3 regions of the Micromonospora sp. BQ32 genome follow, and region 3 is predicted to be linked to each of the others. Evidence: riboswitches for the same ligand, from Rfam matches in the RefSeq annotation. Region 3 holds a riboswitch; each other region holds the start of a gene.
What was found. Region 3 has a riboswitch for cobalamin ahead of cobN (cobaltochelatase subunit CobN). Riboswitches for the same ligand answer to the same signal wherever they lie in the genome.
Positions count from the first base shown of each region.

Region 1 (6,455 bases), on a different contig from region 3:
AAAACGGTGTCCCAGGCGGGACTGTTCCTGCTGCCCACCGTCCTCATGATGGTGGTCTTCGGTCCCCTCGCGGGTCTGCTGGACCGCCGCTTCGGTCCCAAGGTTCCGATGTTCCTCGGCACGGTCGCGGTCGTCGTCGCATTCGCGCTGCCGGCGCTCGCGCACGGCGCGACCTGGCAGGTGCTGCTCTCCGGGGTGCTCACCGGTGCCGGCATCGGCCTGGCGTTCGCGGCGATGTCCAACGCCATCATCGAGAGCGTCCCGGCCGGGCAGACCGGCGAGGCGAGCGGCGTCAACACCATCGCACGGACCATCGGCAGCAGCATCGGCGCGGCGGTCGTGGCGGCCGTCATCACGTCGAACAGCACCCCTCAGGGTCTGCCCACCGACACCGCGTTCACCGCCGGCTTCTGGGTGTGCGCCGGCGTTGCGGTCCTGGCCGTCTTCGCGGCACTCGCCCTGCCGTCGGCGCGTCGTCGCCACGAACAGGCCGTCGCCGCCGGGGTGGACGACCTTCCGCCCGAGCCGGTCGAGCTGCACCTGTCCCACCGGCACCACTGAGCAGACGCTGACCGGTGCTCATCCGCGCGGGCCGTGTCCACCTCTGGTGGGCGCGGCCCGCGCGGTTGGCGCGACCTCACGCTGCGCGCGGTGCGCCCAGGCGGAGCTGCCAGCGCGTGCCCTGGCTGGTGAGCCGGACGATCGCCAACGGCTCCACGTCCACCTGCCGGTATGCCGCCGTCGGCAGACCGAGGACGTGCACAACCGCGACCCGGATCACCAGTGGGTGAGTGACGGCGATGATGCGTCGACCGGCGCCGCGCTGCTCGTCCAGCCAGCTTCCGACCCGATCCCGTACGGCCGTGACGGACTCGCCGCCGTGCGGCGCGGAGTCCGGTGTGGACAGCCAGTCACGCAGCGCCCGCGGGTGCGTCTCGGCGATCTCGTCAAGCGACCGGCCGGACCAGTCGCCGTAGTCACAGTCGGCCAACGCCGTCTCGATCGTCGGCAGCAGATCGAAGGCGTCGGCGGTCTGCCGGGCCGCTGCCGCCGGGCTGGACAGGCAGGTGTCGTTCACGCCGAGGTGCCCACGCCGGTCCGGACGCGGGTGGGCCTGGGCGAGGGCGGCACGCAGGCCACCCTCGTCCAGGCTGTCGTCGGTGCCGCCGAAGCGGGCCCGGCGCAGAGCGGCGGTGTGACCGTGGGCGACCAGCCGAAGGCTGGTGTGGGTCACGTGCTCGGCAGCGCGGTGCCGGCCCGGCGTCGCCGCTCGTGGTGCATCAGAGCCGCGAACAGCAGGCCGATGCCGGTCCAGAGCACGACCTGGGTGCCGAGCGAGGCCAGCCGGAAATTCCACAGCAGGGTCGCGGGGAAGTCCGCCGGAACCTCCTGGAAGGATGGCATCACCACGTACGCCACTGCCGTGACCAGCAGGAACCCGCCCACGGCCGCGGCGGCGCGCAGCCACGGCGGCGCCTGGGCGCCGACCGACCGGTAGCCCAGCGAGCCGGCCCACACGGCCACCAGCCCCAGCACCACCATCAACAGGTAGGTGACGGTCCGTTGGTCGATGGTGGCCGGGTCGCCGACCGCCGGCGGGTTCGCCGGGTACTTGAGGAACGGCACGATCACCGCGCCGAGCAGCGCCGCGCCGGCCAGCAGCAGGCCCGACCGCCCGTCGTCGTCGCCGCGCCGCCGACGGGACAGCAGGACGTACGCCGTGGCGAGCAGGCCACCCATCGCGGCCCCGAACAGGGCGGTGGCCAGGAACAGGCCGCCGCGCTGACCTGTCCGGCTGACCAGAGCGTCCTCGTGATCGTGCGCACCAGCGGCAGGCTCGGCGTGCGTCGCCGCCTCCTCGATGGCGATGGCCGCCTCGACGTGCGGTTCGCCAGCGACGTACGCGAACGCCCCGGCGAGCAGGCCGGCGATCAGGCCGGCGAGCAGCCCGCGAACGAGGACGGCGACGAACGGGGGAGCGGTGGTGGTGTTCAGTGGCACGGGACACCCAGCAGGTGCCGGCCGTCGTGCATCAACTCGTGCAGGTACATCCCGCTGCGCGACACCGCCCCCTGGTCGAAGGCGACGAGGTAGGCAAGCAGGGCGAGCACGGCAACGGTCGCCAGAGCCGTCCACAGCAGACGTGCACTGCCAGCGGGGTGCACCACCGGCTGGCTGGAAGCGGAGCTAGACATGAATACACGAACCTCCCCAGGGATGACGCGTCCCCATCGCAAGGCTGCGGACGACCGAGCGTCCTGGCTCGCGGCCCCCAGTTGTGGTTGGGGAACCGCTCACAGTGGCGCGACCGCGCCGGATTCACACCGGCTTCCCTCGCGTCGCCGCAGATAGTGGGTCGACGGTATCGGTGCCACCTCAGACGGTCAACCCGGACCCCACGCCCCGCACGCGTCCCCCACCGGTCGGTCAGTGAGCCGGACCAGCCGCACGGTGCCGGCGGATTCGTCAGACCAAAAGGTGACACTGCCGGCGGCCGATTGTGGCGCGCGTTCCGCGACTTGGGAACAGCCTGTTACCGCTAACATGGTCAACCTGCCAGATCGGCTCTGTGGCTCCGGGTCGACTTGGAGGGTTCGATCAGCGGCTGGGCGGGGTGTGGGGTGGACGAGAACGCGCCAGGACGGGGTCCGGTGACGACCGGCGAGGTCGCGCGGCGACCGGGCATCGTCGACGCGCATCACCACCTCTGGGTCCGGGCGCGGCACCCGCAGCCCTGGATCGATCCGCACACCATGGCCGTGATCGACGACGACTTCACGCCGGTCGAGCTCGCCCCGGCGGCCCGGGCCGCCGGGGTCGCCCAGACCGTGGTCGTGCAGTCCGTCGCCGTTCGGTCGGAGACGCCCGAGCTGCTCGGCATCGCGGCCGACGACCCCCTCGTCGCCGGGGTCGTCGGCTGGGTCGACCTCACCGCCGCCAATGTCGACCGCCGCCTCGACCGACTACGGAGGGCGCGGGGCGGCGAACGGCTGGTCGGGATCCGCCACCTGGTCCAGTCCGAGCCCGACCCGTCCTATCTCGACCGCCCCGACGTGCGGCGCGGCATCGCCGCGGTCGGGGCCGCCGGCCTCGCCTTCGACCTTCTGGTGCGCCACCATCAGCTGCCGGCGGCCACCCGGCTCGTCCGTGACCTGCCCCAGGTGCGGTTCGTCCTCGACCACCTCGGCAAACCCCCGCTCGGGCGCGCCGATCTCGGTGACTGGCGGCATGACCTACGGGCGCTCGCGGCTGAGCCCAACACGACGGCGAAGCTCTCCGGGCTGGTGACCGAGGTGGACGGCGCGTCCTGGACGACGGCGGACCTGCGGCCGGCGGTCGAGGAGGCCCTCGACGTCTTCGGGCCGGATCGGCTGATGTTCGGCTCGGACTGGCCGGTGTGCCTGCTCGCCACCTCGTACATCCGCTGGGTCACGGCCGTCGGTGACCTGCTGGCTCCGCTGTCCGAGGACGACCGGGCGGCGATCTGGTGGCAGACCGCCGGCCGGGTGTACCGGCTGGCCCCGTCCTGACGCGGCAGCGCCTTCCTGACTGGGAACATAGCATGTTATCGATAACATGCTAGGGATGGCAGCCGATGTCGGTTTGGTCAGACGTATGTCACCGGGGTGCAGGTAACGATGGCAAAACATGCTCGCAAGACCTTGGCAACATACGTGAATGCGTGGCAAGGTAACGCCTGATCGTGGGAAACATCCGACCTATCTCCCCGGGAGTTGTGCCGGCACCTAGGCGCACTGCCATCGAGCGGGGTCGGGCGCTCACAGGCGTTTGGCTCGTCGGCGGGTCCCCGTCGAATGCCGGCGCCACGCTTGGGGAGGTCAGGTCCGACGATGAGTAGCGTCGAGGCAACCGCCGGCACGCAGCGCGGTGAACTCAGCGACTGGTTCCGGGAACGCATCTCCCACGCCGTCTCCGAGTTCACCGCCGCGACCGCGTTGGTCGTCCTGTTCATCGCCCTGACCTTCGCGAGTCCCTACTTCCTGACAGCGGACAACCTCTTCAACATCGGGGCCCAGACGGCGGTGATCGCCATCATCGCCACGGCCCAGACGATGGTCATCATCACGAAGGGCATCGACCTGTCCGTGGGGTCGGTCGCCGCGCTCGCCGGCGTGCTGGGCGCGATGGTCGTGCGCGACCTCGGCTTCTCGCTGTGGGCGGCGACGGCGGTCGCGATCGGCGTCGGCGCGTTGGCCGGGCTGCTGAACGGGCTGCTGGTGACCGTGGCCCGGATTCCGCCGTTCATCGCGACGTTGGGGACGATGTCGGTGGGCCGCGGCCTCGTCTTCATCATCACCGGAGCGGTCGGCGTCTACGGGCTGCCCCGATCCTTCCAACTGCTCGGCAACGGGCAGATCCTCGGCATTCCGTTCGCCGTGGTGATCACCGTCCTGGTCGCCGTCGGGGTCGCCTTCCTGCTCTCCCAGACCCGCTTCGGTCAGTACACCTACGCGATGGGCTCCAATTTGGAGGCGGCCCGTCGCTCCGGCATCCGGGTGGGGCGACACCTGACCGGGGTGTACGTGCTGGCCGGCGTGCTGGTCGGGCTGGGCGGCATGATCGCCGCGTCCCGGGTCAACTCCGGCCAGCCCAACTACGGCATCTCGCTGGAGCTCGACGTCATCGCCGCCGCGGTCATCGGCGGTGCCAGCCTGTTCGGCGGGCAGGGCCGGATCGTCGGGACCATCATCGGCGCGTTCCTCATCGCCCTGGTCCGCAACGGCGCCGTCCTGCTCGACATCAGCATCCACTACCAGCAGGTGATCGTCGGCGTGATCATCTGGGCCGCCGTCTACTTCGACCAGTACCGCCGCCGGCGGCTGGAATCACGGGGTTGACATGCCATTCCGAGAGTCCGAACGAGGAAGGACACACACCATGGCACACACCACCACCAGCCGGCGGACGCGAGGACGACTCCTGCGCGCGCAGGCGATCCTGGCTGCGGCCGCGGCGACCGCTCTGCTCAGCGCCTGCGGCGGGGTCGAGGTCCGGGACGGCGGCGACGGCGCGACCAAGGACGCCAGCGGCCCGTTGAAGCTCGCCGTCGTACCCAAGGCGGTCGGGGCCGACTACTGGAACACGGTCAAGGCGGGCGCGGAGTGTGCCGCGCAGCGCGCGGGGGACGTCACCGTCCAGTGGGACGGGGTGACCACCGAGACCGACGTCGAGGGCCAGGTCAACCTGATCCAGAACTTCGTCACCAAGAAGGTCGACGGCATCGTCTACGCGGCGACCGACTCCAGCGCGCTGGCACCCGCCACCGACAAGGCGCTTGGCGCCAACATCCCGGTCGCCATGATCGACTCCGGCACCAGCCCGCAGCCGTCGAGTGTGCCCCTCTTCGCCACCGACAACCGTGCGTCGGCAACCGAGGCGGCGAAGCTGCTTGCCACCGAACTCGGCCCCGGCAACCACGAGGTGGCGCTCGTCGAGTTCCAGCCCGGATCGCAGACCAACACCGAGCGAGTCGACGGCTTCAAGGCCGGCCTCGCCCAGTACCCCAACCTGAAGCTGGTCGGCCAGCAGCCGAGCCGCAGTGACGTCAACGAGGCCCGCCGGGTCACCGAGAACATCCTCACCGCCAACCCGAAGCTCGCCGGCGTCTTCGCGGCCAACGAGCCGAGCGTGCTCGGTGCCGCGCAGGCCATCCAGGCTGCCGGCAAGTCCGGCAAGGTGGTCATCATCGGCTGGGACGCGGCCCCGGACGAGATCGCCGGGGTGCGCAACGGCCAGATCTCGGCGCTGGTCGTGCAGAACCCGTTCAAGATGGGCTACTTCGGCGTCGACAAGATGGTCAAGCACCTTCGGGACAAGGCGCCGCTGGCGTCGGCCGACACCGGCGTCACGTTCGTCACCAAGGAGAACATCGACTCGGCGGAGATCAAGGCGGTGCTCGAGCCCAGCTGCGCCAACCCGCCGGTGCAGTGATGGGCGGCATCCCCACGGCCACCACCGACAGCGATCGGCAACCCACCGAGCCGGAACCGCCGGTCCTCGAAGCCCGCGGCATCGTCAAGCGGTTCGGGCACGTCGAGGCGTTGCGTGGTGCCGACTTCACGGTCCGCCGGGGTGAGGTCGTCGCGTTGATCGGTGACAACGGCGCCGGCAAGAGCACCCTGATCAAGACCCTGTCCGGTGTGCATCCGCCGGACGAGGGCGAGATCCGGGTCGGCGGCCGCCCGGTTCAGTTCTCCACCCCGGTCGATGCCCGGCGGGCGGGGGTGGAGACCGTCTACCAGGACCTCGCCGTCGCCGACGACCTCAGCGTGGCCGCCAACCTGTATCTCGGCCGGGAGATCCTGCGCTCCGGACCGCTCGGTCGGCTCGGGCTGTTGGACAAGCGCGCCATGCGCCAGGGCGCCGCCGCCGCCCTCGACGAGCTGGGCGTACGGATCCCCCGGGTCACCACTCCGATCGCGATGCTCTCCGGC
Region 1 covers NZ_JCADBI010000011.1:57,557-64,011, reverse strand. The annotation lists gene AC5L30_RS20985 (MFS transporter) at 1-561, shown strand, start outside; gene AC5L30_RS20980 (histidine phosphatase family protein) at 638-1,234, opposite strand; gene AC5L30_RS20975 (CbtA family protein) at 1,231-2,001, opposite strand; gene AC5L30_RS20970 (CbtB domain-containing protein) at 1,992-2,195, opposite strand; cobalamin riboswitch at 2,231-2,376, opposite strand; gene AC5L30_RS20965 (amidohydrolase family protein) at 2,652-3,530, shown strand; gene AC5L30_RS20960 (ABC transporter permease) at 3,852-4,859, shown strand; gene AC5L30_RS20955 (ABC transporter substrate-binding protein) at 4,900-5,952, shown strand; gene AC5L30_RS20950 (ATP-binding cassette domain-containing protein) at 5,952-6,455, shown strand, end outside.
Region 1: another riboswitch for cobalamin. It lies ahead of AC5L30_RS20970 (CbtB domain-containing protein); the one in region 3 lies ahead of cobN (cobaltochelatase subunit CobN).

Region 2 (6,455 bases), on a different contig from region 3:
CAGGTTGGACACCTGCGGCTCGATGCACTCGTAACACCCGGCGATCGAGGCGATGGTCGCGGTCGGCGCGACCGCCACCAGCAAGGAGTTGCGCAGCCCGTACGCCTCGACCCGCTCGCGCAGCGCGTCCCACCGTGCGGTCTGCGTACCCTCGACGCCCCACAGGTCGGGCTGGAGCTGGCCCCGCGCGGCCCGGGTCTGCGGGTACGCCGGATGCGCGCCGAAGTCGCGCGCCAGGTCGGCGGAGGTCTCCAGCGCAGTCAGGTACAGCTCCTCGCTGATCCGGGTGGACAGCTCCCGGGCAGCCGGCGAGTCGAACGGCAGCCGCAGCGCGAAGAAGACGTCCTGTAGGCCCATCAGCCCGAGCCCGACCGGCCGCCAGCGGGGGTTGCTCGCCGCCGCCTGCGCGGTCGGGTAGTAGTTGATGTCGATGACCCGGTCGAGGAAGGTCACCGCGGTCCGCACCGTGGCGCGCAGCCGCTCCCAGTCGATGCCGCCGTCGGTGAGATGGGCGGCGAGGTTCACCGAGCCGAGGTTGCACACGGCGGTCTCGGCGTCGCTGGACACCTCGACGATCTCGGTGCAGAGGTTGGACAGGTGCACCACGTTGCCCGGCTCGGCGGTCTGGTTGCAGAGTCGGTTGGCGGCGTCCTTGAAGGTCATCCACCCGTTGCCGGTCTGGGCGAGGGTCCGCATCATCTTCCCGTACAGCTCCCGTGCCGGGACCTGCCGCACGTAGCGACCCTGCGCCTCGGCCTGCCGGTATGCGGCGTCGAACCGCTCCCCCCACAGGTCGGGCAGTTCGGGCACCTCGTGCGGGTCGAACAGCGACCACGGCTCGTCGGCCTCGACCCGGCGCATGAACTCGTCCGGGATCCAGTTGGCCAGGTTGAGGTTGTGAGTGCGCCGGGCGTCCTCGCCGGTGTTGTCCCGCAGTTGCAGGAACTCCTCGATGTCCGGGTGCCACGGTTCCAGGTAGACGCAGGCCGCGCCCTTGCGCCGGCCACCCTGGTTGACCGCGGCGACGCTCGCGTCGAGCGTGCGCAGCCACGGCACGATCCCGTTTGACTGCCCGTTCGTGCCCCGGATCAGCGCTCCCCGGGAGCGGACCCGGGAGTACGCGATGCCGATGCCACCGGCGAACTTGGACAGGTTGGCGACCTGGGCGTACCGCTGGTAGATCGAGTCCAGCTCGTCGAGCGGGGAGTCGACCAGGTAGCAGGAGGACATCTGGGTGTGCCGGGTCCCGGAGTTAAACAAGGTCGGTGAGCTGGGCAGGTAGGCCAGGCTCGACATCAGCCGGTAGAAGTCGACCGCCTCGTCCGCCGTCCGGGACAGGCCGCAGGCCACCCGCAGCAGCCAGTACTGCGGGGTCTCCAGCACCAGTCGGCTGGTGGGGTGGCGCAGCAGGTAGCGGTCGTACACCGTGCGCAGGCCGAAGTACTCGAACCTGCGGTCGCCGTTCACGTCGACGGCCTGGTCGAGCGTCGTGGCGTGCGCGGCGACGAACGCGGCGGTGTCGTCACCGATCAGGCCCTCGGCGTGGCCGACCCGGACCGCGGCGCTGAACGAGGTGATGCCCTGTCGACGCACCTCCTTGTCGACGTAGCCGGCCAGCAGCCGCGCGGCGAGGCGCGAGTACTGCGGCTCCTCACCGATCATCTCGGCCGCGGTCTGGATGGACAGCCGGTCCAGTTCGGCGGTGGTCGCGCCGTCGTAGAGGCCGCTGATGGTGCGGGTGGCCACCCGCATCGGGTCGACGTCGGTCAGGTCGTCGGCCCACCGCTCGACCGCTCGGACGATCTTGTTCACGTCCACGGGTTCGGTGCCGCCGTCGCGCTTGCGGACCTGCATCGGTGTGCGCCGCACTGTCGCGTCGCCGCTGGCCGGGACTACCTCGGTGACTGTCACCACTCGCTCCTCGGAGTTCGAGACCTCATGGCCCGGACGTGAGGAGACAGACACCGGCGGACGCCACGCCAGCCCGGCGTGGGTCAGGGGGCGTCAGCCGTCCCACGCGGCCTCGGACCGCCGCCCACCCGGGTGCGGGTACGCGGCGCGCTGGCAGGTCTTCGGACTCGCGGGCACGACCGGGCTCGCCGGTCTCCTACTGGCCGTCGCTTCCCAGGCCGGTTGGTGGCCCAGTGCTGATGACGGCGGTCGTTCCCACTCACCGCTGCGGGACAGTCCCGGATTTCCACCGGGTTCCCTGTTGCCTCGACCGCTCTGGATGAGCGGCCGAACCAGCTGCGCTCGACACCATATATAGGGACGGAGCCGTTGTCACACCCCACATGTCGGTCTCGGGCGTGTCGGCGGCCGCTCGGTGACCACCGTCACCAAAGTGTGGACCACGCCGCGCCGGCCGACGTCAGGCAACGGGGACCGGGCCCTCCGCACGGGTGTGGACAATCGACAAAGATTTGATGTATCGAGGCAATGACGCCGCACGTCGAGCCCATAAGCCGCCGTCAATGCCCTCCCGGCGCGGTTCAACATCCAACCTTCAGGGCCCACCTTCGCCACCGCCCGCGCCCGCCAACCGGCACGATGGGCGGCAAGGTGGATCGACGCGACGCGGTATACATCATATGTCTGCGGTCCAACGGTGATCGACATCGTTGACGTGCTGGAGCAGCCGTCCGTATACTCCCAGTGATCATCTGATCTTTAGCCTAGCCGGGCGAGGAGCGCATGCCGCAGATCACTGCCGTCACCGTCGAAGACGTCCGCTTCCCCACCTCCCTGACCGCTGACGGGTCAGACGCCATGAACAAGGACGGCGACTACTCGGCGGCCTACGTCATCCTGCACACCGACGGCGTCGACGGCGTCGGCGCGCCGCTCGCGGGGCACGGCCTCACCTTCACCATCGGCCGGGGCAACGACATCGTCGCGGCGGCGGCGGTCCACCAGGCACAGCGCCTCGTGGGCCTGGACGTGGCGACGATGGCAGCGGACATGGGCGCGGTCTACCGCCTGCTCACCTCCGACTCCCAGCTGCGCTGGCTCGGCCCCGAGAAGGGCGTCGTCCACCTGTCACTGGCGGCCGTGTTGAACGCGTCGTGGGACCTGGTCGCCCGGGTCGCCGACAAGCCGCTGTGGCGGCTGCTCGTCGACATGTCCCCCGAGCAGCTCGTCGACATCGCGGACCTGCGCTACCTGTCCGACGCGCTGACCCGGGACGAGGCGCTGGCCATCCTGCGGGCCAAGGAGGGCACGAAGGCCGCCCGCCTCGCCGAGCTCGACCGGACCGGCTACCCCGCCTACACCACCTCGGCGGGCTGGCTCGGCTACGGCGACGACAAGCTACGCCGGCTGTGTCAGGAGGCGGTGGACACCGGCTACGGCTACGTCAAGCTCAAGGTGGGCGCCAACCTCGACGACGACATCCGCCGATGCGCGATCGCGCGGGAGATCCTCGGGCCGGATCGCAACCTGATGATCGACGCCAACCAGGTGTGGGACGTCGGCCAGGCCATCGACTGGGTCACCGCCCTCGCCCAGTTCAGGCCACTGTGGATCGAGGAGCCGACCAGCCCCGACGACATCCTGGGCCACGCGGCCGTCCGCCGTGCCGTCGCCCCGATCGGCGTCGCCACCGGCGAGCACTGCCACAACCGGGTGATGTTCAAGCAGCTGTTCCAAGCCGAGGCCATCGACTTCTGCCAGCTGGACACCGGCAGGCTGGCCAGCATCAACGAGATCGTCGCCGTGCTGCTGCTCGCCGCGAAGTTCGACGTCCCGGTGTGCCCGCACGCCGGCGGCGTGGGGCTGTGCGAGATGGTCCAACACGTGTCGGTGCTCGACTACGTCGCGATCTCGGGAGATCTCACCGACCGGGTCACCGAGTTCGTCGACCACCTGCACGAGCACTTCACCGATCCGTGCATCATCCGCGACACCGGCTCGGGCAGCGGATACGTCCTGCCCAGCCAGCCCGGCTACTCCACCCGGATGCGTCCCGAGTCGGTCGCGCTCTACCGGTTCCCCGACGGCCACTACTGGGCGGCGACAGACCCGACTACCGTGTCATCTCCGGAGGCGGCGTACGTGATCGCGGGTGGGAAGGCCACCCCCGCCGGCCGCTAGGGGGCAGCAACTGCTGGCGCGCTGGCGATCAGGAGTGCTCAGAAGTTGTCTAAAGTGGCGGTGTGAACTTGAAGGAGTGGGCGGCGGCTACCGGTATCTCGCACGCGACCGCGCGGCGGGTACGAGTCGGGAACGCTGCCCGTTCCTTCCTACCGGCTCGGCCGGCTGATCATGGTCGGTGAGCCATTGACCGGCGCGGCGCCGTGCGCTGGGCAGGTTGTGGTGTACGACCAAGTGCCCTCGGCCGACCAGGAGCCGGACGTGGACCGGCAGGTCGCCCGGGTGACTTTGTGGGCTACCGGTCAGCGCTTTGCCGTCGATCGGGTGGTGACCGAGGTCGGCTCAGCGCTCAACGGGCACTGCGAACAGCTCCTCTTGTTGCGTGACCCGGCTGTGTCGGCCATCGCGGTCGAGCACCGGGACCGGTTCGCCCGATTCGGAATCGAGCACGTTGAGGCTGCGCTGTCCGCGCAGGGGCCCCAACTGCTGGTCATAGACTCGGCGGAGGTCAACGACGACCTTATGCGTGACGTGTCTGAGATCCTGACCTCGCTGTGTGCCCGCCTGTACGGCCGTCACGCCGCCGCAGGCCGTGTGCGCCGTGCGGTCGAGGCGGTCACCGGGGACCTGATATGAGGACGGTCCAGGCGTACCGGTTTGCCCTCGACCTGACCCCGGGGCAGGAACGCGCCGTGAGGGCGCACGTCGGGGCTGCGCGGGTGGCGCACAACTGGGCGCTCGCCCGGGTCAAGGCGGTCATGGGCCAGCGCGCGGCGGAGCGCTCCTATGGTGTGCCGGATGAGGTGCTGACGCCGTCTCTGCCGTGGTCGCTCGCCGGGCTGCGTAAGGCGTGGAATGCCGCGAAGGCTGATGCGGCGCCGTCGTGGGGTGAGGTGTCGAAAGAAGCGTTCAACACCGGCCTGGATGCTCTCGCCCGTGGCCTGAAGAATTGGGCTGACTCCCGCAGCGGCGGGCGGGCCGGGAGGCCGGTCGGTTTCCCCCGCTTCAAGTCCCGCCGCCGTGGCACACCGTCGGTGCGGTTCACCACCGGCGCGATCCGCGTCGAGCCCGACCGCCGGCACGTCGTGCTGCCGAGGCTGGGTCGGTTGAAGCTGCACGAATCCGCCCGCAAGCTCGCCCGCCGTGTCGAGTGCGGCACCGCACGGATCATGTCCGCGACCGTGCGCCGCGACGGCGGACGGTGGCATGTCTCGTTCACCGTCGAGGTGCAGCGGGCCGAACGGCAACCGGCCCGGCCCGCCTCGGTGGTGGGTGTAGATGTCGGAATCAAATACCTTGCGGTGTTGTCCACCGGAGAGCGGGTCGACAATCCGCGCCACCTCGTCGCGGCGCAGGCCCGACTGCGGGCTCTCGGTCGGGCGTCGTCGCGGAAGTCCGGCCCCGACCGGCGCACCGGCTGCCGCCCCTCGAACCGCTGGCGACGCGCCTCGGACCGGCTTGGTCGTGCCCATGCGCGAGTCGCGAACCTGCGCCGCGACGGGCTGCACAAGCTCACCACAAGGCTGGCGCGCGAACACGGCAGCATCGTTGTCGAAGACCTGAACGTCGCGGGCATGCTGCGTAACCGGCGGCTGGCCCGGCACATCGCTGATGCCGGGTTCGCCGAGATCCGCCGTCAGCTGGCATACAAGACCGGGTGGAACGGTGGCCGGTTGCTCGTGGCCGACCGCTGGTATCCGTCCTCGAAAACCTGCTCGGGTTGCGGTGCGGTGAAAGCCAAGCTCGCCCTGCACGAGCGTGGGTACGACTGTGCGGCGTGCGGCCTGGTCATCGACCGTGACCGCAACGCCGCACTCAATCTGGCCGCCCTGGCGGCTGAGCTGAACACCGCCGGGAGTGGCTCGGTGGCAGCACGTGGAGCCGACCAGAAGACCCGCGCACGAGGGCAGGTGGCTGTGAAGCGTGAACCCGGCACGGCATCCGCCGGCAAGACCGGGACCGTCTCCACCGCAAGGCGGGGCGACCAATCATGCGCTCACTAAAGCGCACCGAAAGGTAACGGATCATGTCTCGCACTGACGAAGTGGTCAACGGCATCAAGCGGATGATCCTCGAAGGGCAGTTCAGGCCCGGGGACCGACTGCCCATCGAGAAGGACCTCGCCGAGTCGCTCGGCGTCTCGCGGGGCTCGCTGCGCGAGGGGATGTCGGCCCTGTCGATCCTCGGCATCGTCAACATCCGCCAGGGCGACGGCACCTACGTCACCAACCTCGACGCGCCACAACTGCTGGCCCCGATGGGCTTCGTGGTGGACTTCCAGGGTCAGGGCGACCCACGGCACATCCACACCGTCCGGCGACTGCTGGAGTGCGAGGCGGCCCGGCTGGCGGCGACCAGGATCA
Region 2 covers NZ_JCADBI010000011.1:49,375-55,829, forward strand. The annotation lists gene AC5L30_RS20920 (ribonucleoside-diphosphate reductase subunit alpha) at 1-1,854, opposite strand, end outside; cobalamin riboswitch at 2,047-2,263, opposite strand; gene AC5L30_RS20925 (enolase C-terminal domain-like protein) at 2,695-4,092, shown strand; partial or broken gene AC5L30_RS20930 (IS607 family transposase) at 4,155-4,728, shown strand; gene tnpB (IS607 family element RNA-guided endonuclease TnpB) at 4,725-6,095, shown strand; gene AC5L30_RS20940 (FadR/GntR family transcriptional regulator) at 6,119-6,455, shown strand, end outside.
Region 2: another riboswitch for cobalamin. It lies ahead of AC5L30_RS20920 (ribonucleoside-diphosphate reductase subunit alpha); the one in region 3 lies ahead of cobN (cobaltochelatase subunit CobN).

Region 3 (6,455 bases):
ATGTCGAGGTCGATCATGGAGGCGTGGTGCCCAGTTTGAAGATGAAAGGCCGTTTTGTCGCTCAGCACAACTCCATGATCGGCAAGGCGAGATGTTGCGCTAGCTGTACTGCCCAGCTAGCTAGGTCGGCGATGGCCTTCCATCCTGGTCGGGTTCCGCACCTGCGAGTGATCGCTGAACGAGCTTGAGGATGGGCGGAAGGAGCAGGTTGTTGCCGCCGACCGTGGCGACAGCGTCCACGCTGTGCGGCGTGCCGTCAACGTCGACGACCAGGGCACCAGCCTCGCGGGCGACGACGACGCCAGCGGCGGTGTCCCAGGGCTTGTTGTTGAGCATGATGAACGCGTCGATCCTGCCGTGAGCCAACCAGGCGAGGTCGATCGCGGCAGAACCATGCATGCGTATTCGTTGCACGTGCCGGGTGAGCTGCTCGGTGATGGCAAGTCGTTCGGCGTTCTTCCGGCTGGCCTCGTTGCCGACCGCGTAGTCGCCGATGGCGACCACGGCGTCCTTGAGGTCGGTGACCCCGCTGGTGTGGATGAGTCGGTTGTTGGCGTAGGCGCCGTGTCCCCTGGCGGCGTGGTAGCGGGTGCCGAGGAAGGGAAGGTCGATGACGCCGAGGACGGCCTCGGCGCCGTGGACGAGACCGAGGGAGATCGCGCACAGGGGTGACCCGTGGATGAAGTTGACGGTGCCGTCGACGGGATCGAGTGCCCAGGTGAGAGTGCTGTTGTCGTCGCTGCTGCCGTACTCCTCGCCGAGGAACCCGACGTCAGGGGCCTTGGCGGCTAGATGATCGCGAACCCTCCTCTCGATGGCGTAGTCCAACTCGGAAGCCATGTCGCGGTCACCCTTGAAGGTCAGCGCGCCGGGCTGAAGCGTCCGCATCAGATCCTGCGCCAGGTCGACGGCCTCCTGTGCGAGGGGAAGGAGGCGGGCGTAGTCGGTCATAGCTGGCGGCTGCGATCCCAGAGCGAGCTGAACATCGCGTCGAATATCGGGTAGAGGCCGGAGGGGCCCGCGCTGCGCTCGATGACCATCGTCGGGCAGTCGACGCCCCGCATCTGCGGTAGGTAGTGCTGAACGACGCAGAGCCGGTCATCGATCAGAAGCACGTTGGCCCGAACGGACTCGTCGTAGACGCCGATGGTGAGGTGGTCCCGGGCACCTGCGGGGAGCCGGTCACGAATGCGGCGGGCCAGGTTCTGGATGTTGAGTTCGGTGAGAGCGCTCAGGTGTCCGTCCGGATAGTCGTCCTCACGCTCCTGCCGCCTGATCGCCTCACCGGCCGGATCAAGGAACAGGCAACGGAGGTGGGTGCCGGCGGCGAGGAGCTTCAGGAGGCGGTTGTCGGCGTACTGCTGACAGATGAGGTTGAGCGACAGGCCGGACGCCCGGATGTCCGTGGCACGGTCGAAGAGAACGTGCGGCGGCAGCTCCGCCAGGAAATCTGAGCGGCTGGAATAGATCGCGGTGACATCGGCGCATTGGTCCCGCGCAGTCTTCGCGGCCTGCGGGCCACTGACGTCCCGCTCGGCCGGCATCCGGTCGCGTTCGCCGAGCAGGAGCGTCATACGTGCGTGGCGCGGCATCGACAGGCCGGTGCAGATGCGGTTGAGGACATCGATGCTGCTGACCCGGCGGGCACCGCTGGTGATCTCGCTGACCTGAGCCTGGCTGAGACCGGTGGCGACACCGAGGGTGGTTTGGCTGGCGCGGGTGGCTCGCTGGACGAGGCGGAATACTTGAGCGACGTCGCGAGCGGCCAAGGCATCAAGCATGTCGGTGCTGTCCCACAGCAGGTCGGAGATAGAAAGCGTGGTAGTTGTCCGGACGCTCACGGATGGCTCCCTTCCTGCTCAAGGGGTGAGGGTCAGCTTATCCAGTGGCCGGATGGCCGCACCGGGAGGACATCCGGAGGGCGGAAGAAAGTTATCCGCCGAGGAATCACCCGCTGTGATGGATGGTGGCAGTTGCGGTGAGCAGGGTCGTGGTGTGAGTCTCCGGTCCCGTCCGCACCTACCCATGCGCCCGGCCTGGTTGTGCCGCAACTGCGCCGCCGCGTGGCCGTGCTCCCGCGCCCAACTTGATCTCGTCGCCGAGTTCTACGGCCACTCGCTGGCGCTGGCTCTCTACCTGACGTCCTGCATGAACGAGGCCATCCACGACATGTACAGCCTCGGCGGTCGCCCCGACCCTGCCGTGATGCATGTACGTTTCCTCGGCTGGCTGTCGTTGACCCGCCGGCCGCGCCGCTCTGAGCACGAGTAACCCAGGCTGACCGCGTCGTCGATGAACCCCGCCGGAGCTGAATCGTCTACGACATCAGCTCCAAAGGGGACCGCACACGCACTGTCCCGCCATGGGATGGTTCCGACACGGATCAACCAGCTCAACAGCCCGCCGTCGTGGAAGGCGACCCCCCGCGCCGATATTTTCGCAGGTCAATGTGGTGAGCGAGGCCGGGTGACAGCGGGGTCCGCGTTGACCGGCGGCGCGGCGGTGTGGCAGCATTCGCGGCCTGACGGCAGTGAAGGAAGTCGGTGCGAATCCGACGCGGTCCCGCCACTGTCACCGGGGAGCGATCCCCCCTCGTGAGTCACGGCCGTGTGTCTGCGGTTGGAAGGCCGGGGGAGAGCGTCGATCCGGAAGCCAGGATACTTCGGCCGTCGGGACGTACCCCAGGGCGTGGACACCCGAGGAGGACCCGATGACGCACGGCGTCTCACCCATCGACGATCATCGTCATAACCTGTGCGCCGGTCGCCGCGCCGCGCCCGGAACCGGCCGCGCCCGCACGCCTCGGGCCGGCCGCTGCGGCGTGCGCCAGGTCGCTGGCTTCCGGTACCGCTGAGCCGGGCGCCCGCCGCTGACCGGCCCCGACGCCCGCGTCGGTGTGTCGTTCACCCGGGCCGTCGTACCGGCTGACGCCGTACCCACCCGCATCGTCCCGTCGCCCCCGTTGGGCGCAGGACGTCACTTTCCGGAGCCTGCCGTGCGCATTCTGCTGCTGTCCACCGCCGACACCGACCTGCTGGCCGCCCGCGCCAGCGGCGCCGACTACCGGTTGGCCAACCCCGCGCGAGTCACCGCCGAGGAGGTGCCCGCCCTGCTCGACGGAGTCGCCCTCGTCGTCGTACGCCTGCTCGGCGGTCGGCAGGCGTGGCCGGACGGCCTCGCCGCGGTGCTCGCCACCGGCGCGCCGACGGTCGTGCTCGGCGGTGAGGCGCTGCCCGACGCGGAGTTGATGGCCATCTCCACCGTGCCGTCCGGCGTCGTCACCCAGGCGCTGGCGTACCTGGTCGAGGGCGGCCCGGACAACCTGGGGCAGCTCGCCCGGTTCCTCTCCGACACGGTGCTGCTCACCGGCGAGGGGTTCGCCCCACCCGCGCCCACCCCGGCGTACGGCGTGCACGGCGAACACCCCGCCGACCCGAACCGGCCCACCGTCGGCATCGTCTTCTACCGGGCGCACGCCCTCGCCGGCAACACCGACTTCGTCGACGTGCTCGCGGACGCGGTCCACAAAGCCGGCGGCAACCCGCTGCCGATCTTCTGCGGCTCGCTGCGCGGGCTGACCGCGGGCGCCGGCCCCCTCGGGCTCTTCGCCCGGTGTGACGCCCTGCTGGTCACGGTGCTCGCGGCCGGCGGTGCGGTCGCCGCCGACGCCTCCGGTGGCGGCGACGAGGACGCCTGGGACGTCGGCGCCCTGGCCGCCCTCGACGTGCCGGTCATCCAGGCGCTCTGCCTCACCAGCACCCGCGCGCAGTGGGCCGACAGCGACGCCGGGCTGTCCCCGTTGGACGCCGCCATGCAGGTGGCCATCCCCGAGTTCGACGGCCGGATCGTCACCGTGCCGTTCTCGTTCAAGCAGATCGACGCCGACGGGCTCTCGGTCTACGCCGCCGACGCCGAGCGGGCCGCCCGGGTCGCCGGGATCGCGGTGCGCCACGCCCGACTGCGCTACGTGCCGCACGCCGACAAGCGGGTCGCCGTGGTGCTCAGCTCGTACCCCACCAAGCACTCCCGGGTCGGTAACGCCGTCGGGTTGGACACCCCGGCCTCGGCGGTCCGGCTGTTCGCCGCGCTGGCCGAGGCCGGCTACCACCTGGGCGACGCGCCACCGCCCGACGACGGCGACGCGCTGATCCACGCGCTGATCGCCGCCGGTGGTCACGACGTGGAGTGGCTCACCCCGGAGCAGTTGGCCGCCGCCGAGGCCCGGATACCGGGGCCGACGTACCGGCGCTGGTTCGACCAGGTCCCGGCCGAGCTGCGTGAGCGGATGCGGGAGCACTGGGGTGAGCCGCCCGGCGAGCTGTACACCGAGGGCGGCGACATCGTGCTCGCCGGGCTGCGCTTCGGCAACGTGGTGCTGCTGATCCAGCCACCCCGCGGCTTCGGGGAGAACCCGATCGCCATCTACCACGACCCGGACCTGCCGCCCAGCCACCACTACCTGGCCGCGTACCGCTGGTTGACCGCGCCCGTCGCGGACGGCGGCTTCGGCGCGGACGCGGTGGTGCACCTGGGCAAGCACGGCACCCTGGAGTGGCTGCCCGGCAAGGGCCTCGGCCTGGCCGCCGACTGCGCGCCCGACGCGGTCCTCGGTGACCTGCCGCTGGTGTACCCGTTCATCGTCAACGACCCCGGCGAGGGCACCCAGGCCAAGCGGCGGGCACACGCCGTGGTCGTCGACCACCTGGTCCCGCCGATGGCCCGCGCCGAGACCTACGGCGACCTGGCCAAACTGGAGCAACTGCTCGACGAGTACGCGACCGTGCAGGCCCTCGACCCGGCCAAGGTGCCCACCGTGCGGGCCCAGATCTGGGACCTGGTGCGCGCCGCCGAGCTGCACCACGACCTGCACGCCGAGGCGATGCCGGACGCGGACGACTTCGACGACTTTGTGCTGCACCTCGACGGGTACCTCTGCGAGGTCAAGGACGTGCAGATCCGCGACGGGCTGCACATCCTCGCCGACGCGCCCACCGGCGAGCCACGGGTCAACCTGGTCCTCGCGGTGCTGCGCGCCCCGCAGATCTGGGGCGGCGCCCGCGCCCTGCCCGGCCTGCGCCAAGCCCTCGCCGTCGGGTACGGGCTCGACGAGCAGGAGCTGCTCGCGGCGCCGGGACGGCGACTGGCGTTGCCTGCGGCGCTGACCGACGTGGTCGACGGGCCGGCCGGCACCGCCGCCGACGCGATCGACCTCATCGAGGCCCTCGCGCGGCGGCTGGTCGTCGGCATGGAAACCCTGGACTGGGCCGTGGACGCGGCCGACGCCGTGGTGACGGAGGTGACCGGTCGGTCGATCCCGGACGTCGCCGCGGTGCTGCACTTCGCCGCCACCGAGCTGGTGCCCCGACTGGACCGGACCACCGACGAGCTGACCAACACCCTCGGGGCCCTCGACGGGAGGTTCGTGCCACCCGGCCCGTCCGGCTCACCCACCCGGGGCCTGGTCAACGTGCTGCCCACCGGGCGCAACTTCTACTCCGTCGACCCGAAGGCCATCCCCAGCCGCAACGCCTGGGACGTCGGGGTGGCCCTCGCCGACTCGCTGCTGGCCCGACACCTCGCCGACACCGGCGCGTACCCCCGGTCGGTGGGGTTGACCGTGTGGGGCACCAGCGCCATGCGGACCCAGGGCGACGACATCGCCGAGGTGCTCGCGCTGCTGGGCTGCCGGCCGGTCTGGGACGACCGGTCCCGGCGGGTCACCGGCATCGAGGTGGTGCCGACCGCCGAGCTGGGCCGGCCCCGCGTCGACGTCACCGTGCGCATCTCCGGCTTCTTCCGCGACGCGTTCCCGCACGTGGTGGCGCTGCTCGACGACGCCGTCCGGCGGGTCGCCGCCCTGGACGAGCCGGACGAGGACAACTACCTGCGGGCGCACGTCGCCGCCGACCTCGCCGAGCACGGCGACGAGCGGCGGGCCACCGCCCGGATCTTCGGCTCCAAGCCCGGCGCGTACGGCGCTGGGCTGCTGCCCCTGATCGATGCCCGGACCTGGCGCAGCGACGCCGACCTGGCCGAGGTGTACGCGGTGTGGGGCGGCTACGCGTACGGCCGGGGCCTGGACGGGCGGGAGGCGCGCGCCGACATGGAGCGCTCGTTCGCCCGGATCGCGGTGGCGGTGAAGAACCAGGACACCCGCGAGCACGACATCGTCGACTCCGACGACTACTTCCAGTACCACGGCGGGATGGTGGCGATGGTCCGTCACCTCACCGGCACGTCACCGCAGGCGTACGTGGGTGACTCGGCGATGCCACACGACGTGCGCACCCGCACGCTGGGCGAGGAGACCCGGCGGGTGTTCCGGGCCCGGGTGGTCAACCCGAAGTGGATCGCCGCGATGCGCCGGCACGGCTACAAGGGCGCGTTCGAGCTGGCGGCCACCGTGGACTACCTGTTCGGCTACGACGCCACCGCCGGTGTGGTCGACGACTGGA
Region 3 covers NZ_JCADBI010000001.1:581,876-588,330, forward strand. The annotation lists gene AC5L30_RS02510 (inositol monophosphatase family protein) at 121-951, opposite strand; gene AC5L30_RS02515 (DUF5919 domain-containing protein) at 948-1,841, opposite strand; gene AC5L30_RS02520 (hypothetical protein) at 1,996-2,271, shown strand; cobalamin riboswitch at 2,509-2,685, shown strand; gene cobN (cobaltochelatase subunit CobN) at 2,996-6,455, shown strand, end outside.